2 regions of the Limnomicrobium aquaticum genome follow, and region 1 is predicted to be linked to the other one. Evidence: predicted binding sites of a transcription regulator. Region 1 holds the regulator's gene; the other holds the start of a gene.

Region 1 (3,060 bases):
CGATTCGTTTCATCGCTCGGTGGCGACGTCGTCACGGGTCAGATGGCTGGCTGGGTTCTGCCATCAACGAGCCTGGCCCTCGTTCTCACGATCCTGCCACGCAGCAGGCTCTTCAGAGTGGCCGGCGCCTGCCTTTTCACGGCAACACTGGTTCTCACCGTGTCCTTTGGCGCTGCCAGGCGACCGGATGTGGTCGTGTCGGAAACAGCAGATCTCGTCGGCCTGCTCATGCTGGACAAACTCACGACAAACACCGCCCGTCCATCCACCTTCGTGATGGATCAGTGGACGAGAGCATTGGCATCGCGGGAGACAGTCAAGCCGGGCAACGTGCCCAAACTTGCGCTTGAGCGCGAAGGCGCTCGAAAGCCGCTTACTGAGGCGGACGAATGGAAGGTGGAGGATGCCATGGAGGCTGCTGGCAAGACTGTCGAACCCGGACGCTTTCTATGTTCCGGACGCGACTGGTGCATCGGCAAGCCTGCAGACAGTCTCCTGATCGCAACCTTCAGCGATTTCGCGTTTCAAGGTCCCGCCTGCCGGCAGGCGCAAATCGTGATCGCGGCTTCGTTCCTGCGCGAGCCCACATGCGGGCCGGGGGAGGGACAGCTTTTCGACCGAAACGCCCTCCGCCGGCGCGGTGCCCTTGCCATCTACCTCGAAGAAACCGCCGATAAGCCGCAGGACACCCGGAGTTCATCGAAATCTTCTGATCAACCATCGCCACCGGCCTACCGGATCATCGGCGCGCTGGACGGGCAAGATCGCCCCTGGCTCCGCCATCGATATTACAACTGGCGAAGCAATTCTTATGGCGAGGCATATCAGCCTGAATAGCGCCCGTGCATTCTCTAGCGTAATTCCGCGCAAAAAGTGGAAACCGGTTTCGCGTCCGGGATTGCGTAAAAACACATAGATAGAGCGTTTCATGTTTCCATCAAATGCTGAAACGCTCTGCTCGCACGAGGCACTCGGCGCATCAATGATAGCGCCGAATCAACCCGACGAGCTTGCCCTGAATCTTCACCCGGTCAGGCCCGAAAATGCGGGTCTCGTAAGCGGGATTGGCAGCCTCCAGTGCGATTGACGCGCCCTTGCGGCGGAACCGCTTCAAGGTCGCTTCCTCGTCGTCGATCAGCGCCACAACGATCTCGCCGGGGCTGGCATTGGACGTGTTGCGGATGATGACCGTATCGCCATCCAGAATGCCGGCGTCGATCATCGAATCGCCCTTGACCTCCAGCGCGTAATGTTCTCCGCCCCCAAGCATCTGCGCGGGAACCGCAATCTCATGCGTGTTGTTCTGGATGGCGGAAATCGGAACACCTGCTGCGATCCGCCCCATGACCGGAACGGAAACACTGGCATCATCATTGGCCGGCGTCGGCGCTTTCGGTGGCTCCGGCACCTTCCCGAGACTTCCCTCGATCACGCTGGGCGAGAAGCCTCGCCGCGGCTGAAGGCTCGGTGTATAGGCCTCCGGCAGCTTGATGACCTCCAGCGCGCGAGCCCTGTTCGGCAGCCGCCGGATAAAGCCGCGTTCCTCAAGCGCCGTGATCAGCCGGTGGATACCGGACTTCGAAGCAAGATCGAGCGCATCCTTCATCTCATCGAAAGACGGCGGGATGCCGGACTCCTTCATCCGCTCGTGGATGAAGAGAAGCAGTTCCTGTTGTTTGCGCGTCAGCATGGGATCACCCCGAAGAATCAAATGAAACAAATCCAGAACGGACACTATATGTTCCATATGTGTTCCGCAAGGTGCTAAGGTTCGATTAACGGTAATGCGTGCGGAACAAAAAAGTGCAGACGGCCCTCCAGTTGACGGAGCCGTGTCTTGCGGAGTGGGTTGTCTTCAACGGCATGGACAAAACGTTACGTGGTGAGCGCGCAGGGATTCGAACCCTGGACCTACTGATTAAAAGTCAGTTGCTCTACCGGCTGAGCTACGCGCTCCCGCGTCTGTCCGGTGCGCAATAGCGAACCGGGCCGGAAAGTTCGCGGAACATATGCAGGAGGCCTTGCCGGGTCAACCCGCAAAATCGCCATTTCTGCGACCATTTGGCGCTTTTTCCGGCGATGCCGAAAAGATGATTGGCGGGTGAGGAGCGTGGGGTCTATATGGGCGTCGTTTTTGGCCTCCCGCGGCGACGGCGGCGGGCAAGGAGTGTTCATGCTGACGGTTGCCGGTATTTCGCTATTCAGCGCGCTTCTCGCAGGCGCCCTGTCCTTCCTCTCTCCTTGCGTGCTGCCGCTGGTCCCTCCGTATCTTTGCTACATGGCCGGCGTGTCGGTCGAGGACTTCCGCAATGGCGGGCAGGGTGCTGCGAACGCCCGGTCACGCAATGCCGTGATCCTCTCCTCCGTCTTCTTCACCCTTGGCTTTGCAACCGTTTTCGTCGCGCTGGGCGCTGGCGCATCGGCGGTCGGGCTGCTGCTTCGCCAGTATATCGACGTGCTCGCCAAGATCGGTGGCGTGATCATCATCATCATGGGTCTGAATTTTCTCGGCCTCTTCCGCATCGGACTGCTCGCGCGCGAGGCGCGGTTCCAGTCATCGGCCAAGCCGGCGACGCTGTCGGGCGCCTATGTCATGGGTCTCGCCTTCGCCTTCGGCTGGACCCCTTGCATCGGACCGGTTCTCGGTGCGATTCTCGGCATCGCTGCGACATCCGACACCGCTGGCTCGGGCGCATTCCTCCTGGCGGTCTATTCGCTCGGTCTGGCCGTCCCTTTCTGGATCGCGGCCTTTTTCTCGGGCGCCTTCATGCGTTTTCTGTCGCGTTTCCGCCGCCATCTGGGCGCTGTGGAAAAGATCATGGGCGGGCTGCTGGTGCTGACCGGGATCGCATTTCTGACCGGATTTGTCGCCAATGTCGCAATCTGGTTCCAGCAGACCTTTCCAATCCTCGGGCAAATCGGCTAACTCGCTCAAATTGCAACCGAACGAGGCGTCGACATGGCGGACATTACGGGACTTGTACTGCCATTCTTCGGGCTGATCCTGATCGGCTATGTGGTGGCCCGATGGAAGCAAATGCCCGCTGATGCGCTTGGCTG
Region 2 (3,060 bases), 710 kb from region 1:
AGCGCGTCGATTTCTCCGACATGTGCTTCCAGATTGAGGAGAAAGGCGGCGAGATCGGGATCGGCATAATCGTCGTCGCCGATCACGGTGACATAACGTCCGCGCGCTGCGGCGACGGTGCGTTCCCAGTTGTCCATCATGGAATAGATGCGCTCGCCAGATGCAAGATACACAATGCGCGGGTCTGCCGACCTTGCCGCCATGAAGGCGTTCATGATCGATGGATCATCCGAATTGTCCGCGAAGACGAACTCGATGTCGGTTCGCTCGCTTTGGAGCAGGGCGTCAATCGTCTGGCAGAAATAGAGCTGGCGGTTGCGCGAAGGCACGCAGATTGAAAGAACGGGTTCGGCCGCCATGGAATTCTCCTTTGGCGGCACGCTAGTCCGGATCGCTTATGCGAGACTTTCGGCAGGCTCGTTCAGGTGTTGAACTTGAACATCAGCACGTCGCCGTCCTGCACGACATATTCCTTGCCTTCGTCGCGGGCCTTGCCGGCTTCCTTGGCGCCGACTTCGCCACCGAGCGCGATATAGTCCTCATAGGCGATCGTCTGGGCGCGAATGAAGCCCCGCTCGAAGTCCGAGTGGATGACGCCTGCGGCGGCCGGGGCCTTGGTGCCGCGCTTGATCGTCCAGGCGCGGGTTTCCTTCGGGCCTACGGTGAAATAGGTGATCAGGTCGAGCAGGTGATAGCCGGCGCGGATGAGGCGGTCGAGACCGGCTTCCTCAAGACCGAGTGCGGCGAGGAATTCCTGCGACTCCTCATCGGGAAGCTGGGCCACTTCCGCCTCGATGGCGGCGGAGATGATGACGCATTCGGCGCCCTGATCCTTCGCCATCTTCTCCACCTGCGCGGTGAAGCTGTTGCCGGTCGCAGCATCGCCTTCGGCGACGTTGCAGACGTAGAGAACCGGGTGTGACGTCAGCAGGTTGAGACCCTTGAGGATCGCGATCTCTTCAGGCGGCAGCGTCTTCAGAAGCAGACGGGCGGGCTTGCCGTCCTGCAGCAGCTTCACGACCTCTTCCATGACGGGCAGGACAGTGAGCGATTCCTTGTCCTTGCTGGCGGCGCGCTTGCGGGTCTGCTCCAGCCGGCGCTCGATGCTCTCGAGGTCGGCGAGCATGAGTTCCGTTTCGATCGTGTCGGCGTCACCGACCGGGTCGATGCGGCCTTCGACATGGGTGATGTCGGAATCTTCAAAGCAGCGCAGAACGTGGACGACGGCATCGACTTCGCGGATATTGGCGAGGAACTTGTTGCCGAGGCCTTCGCCCTTCGAAGCGCCGCGCACGAGGCCGGCGATGTCGACGAAGGAGATGCGCGTCGGAATGATTTCCTTGGACTTGCCGGCCTGCGCCAGAAGCTTCATGCGCGGATCGGGAACGGCGACTTCACCGGTGTTCGGCTCGATCGTGCAGAACGGATAGTTTGCCGCCTGCGCCGCCGCCGTGCGGGTCAGTGCATTGAAGAGAGTGGACTTGCCCACATTGGGAAGCCCGACGATGCCGCATTTGAAGCCCATGATGGAAGCCCGTTATCTGTCTAAATGTTTGAGCGAGCGTATGGGGCATCCGATGCCTCAAGGTCAAGAGGTAGCCGGGGAAGCGGCTGTCCTTCTTGCATTTTCGCATGTTCATCGCCACAATAAGCGTGTTCCGGCAATGTTGCGCGGAGCCAACCATCCGAAAATCCCCGTCGCTTCCTTGAGGGAGTCCTTCTCATGGCCGAGAACGATGTCGTGCTTGCTCCGCGCGTGAAGACCACGCCGAAGGTCGAGAAGCCGAAGCTTTACAAGGTGCTGCTGTTCAATGACGATTACACGCCGCGCGAATTCGTGGTGATGGTGTTGAAATATGTGTTCCGCGCAGATGGCTCATCCGCGGAGAAGATCATGCTGACCGCGCATATGAAGGGATCGTCGGTGGTTGCAGTCTACACGAAGGATATCGCCGAGACGAAGGTCAAGGAGGCGATGGACCTCGCCAAGGAGGCCGGTTTCCCGCTGATGTTTACGGCGGAGCCGGAGGAATAGGCCGGGTCTAATCCTTCTTCCCGAACATCCGCTTCAGCATGTCGGCCATCGGTCCCGTCGCCGGCAGGTCGGGCTTGTGGTTGCGGGCCCGATGGACGTGTGACTGTCCCTTTGGCTGTTGCGCCTTGGGCGCGCTTGCTTCGTCTTTCTTCTCACCCTTCGGCGGGGCAGGCGGGGCGAGCTTGTTCATGAACTTGGAGCCGTCGCCGTCGAAGAGGAGTTCGGCATTGACGGCGATGTCGTCCATCAGCTCGTCGAGCCAGCCCTGGTCGACCTTGGCGAAATCGCCCAGCACGTGATTGTGGACGAGTTCCTTGGAGCCCGGATGGCCGATGCCGAGGCGCAGGCGTTTGTAGTCGCGGCCGCAATGGGCGTCGAGTGACTTGAGGCCGTTATGACCGCCATGGCCACCGCCGACCTTGAGCTTCACCTTGCCGGCCGGCAGGTCGAGTTCGTCGTGGATGGCGATGATGTCGCCGGGCCCCAGCTTGTAGAAGCGCATGGCCTCGCCGACTGCTTCGCCCGAGAGGTTCATGAAGGTCTGCGGCTTCATCAGCAGGACCTTTTCGCCGGCAATCTCGCCTTCGGCAATCTGTGCCTTGAACTTCCTCGACCAAGGACCGAATGGGTGCTTGCGATGCAGCGCATCGACGGCCATGAAACCGATATTGTGGCGGTTTGCCGCATATTGCGGGCCGGGATTGCCGAGGCCGACGATGATCTTCATGGCTTTGATCCGCGTATTAGAGCAATTCCAGCCAAAGTGGAAACCGGTTTCGCGTCCGGAATTGCGTAAAATAAAGAGAGTAATTCCAGGACAAGTGGAAACCGGTTTCGCGTAGAAAGATGGGGCTGTGAAATGCGAAAGGCGGGCGCGAGTCAAGCCTTTAGCGCTTCGAGGTGGGAAGGAGTCCGCCTTCAGTGAACTTATAGCGCTGGAAGATACCCGCCTGTGTGCCATCCGCGATGAGCTTCTTCAGGCTGGCGCGCATTTTTGCGAGCGTCTCCGGTGCGGTCTTCTTGTT

What was found. Region 1 encodes LexA, which represses DNA repair genes until DNA is damaged. Its sites were predicted from a motif close to TGTTCNNNNTGTGTTCNG; they were not measured.
Region 2: a site for LexA is predicted at 1,655-1,672, ahead of ABID16_RS01455 (ATP-dependent Clp protease adaptor ClpS). Genes of this name have one in related genera too.

The regions. Positions count from the first base shown of each region.
Region 1 covers NZ_JBEPMB010000001.1:1,000,793-1,003,852, reverse strand. Annotated here, with positions in the region: gene ABID16_RS04980 (ComEC/Rec2 family competence protein) at 1-837, shown strand, start outside; gene lexA (transcriptional repressor LexA) at 980-1,690, opposite strand; tRNA gene ABID16_RS04970 (tRNA-Lys) at 1,881-1,956, opposite strand; gene ABID16_RS04965 (cytochrome c biogenesis CcdA family protein) at 2,177-2,926, shown strand; gene ABID16_RS04960 (AEC family transporter) at 2,960-3,060, shown strand, end outside.
Region 2 covers NZ_JBEPMB010000001.1:292,749-295,808, forward strand. Annotated here, with positions in the region: gene ABID16_RS01445 (glycosyltransferase family 2 protein) at 1-359, opposite strand, end outside; gene ychF (redox-regulated ATPase YchF) at 422-1,525, opposite strand; gene ABID16_RS01455 (ATP-dependent Clp protease adaptor ClpS) at 1,724-2,035, shown strand; gene pth (aminoacyl-tRNA hydrolase) at 2,043-2,762, opposite strand; gene ABID16_RS01465 (substrate-binding periplasmic protein) at 2,923-3,060, opposite strand, start outside.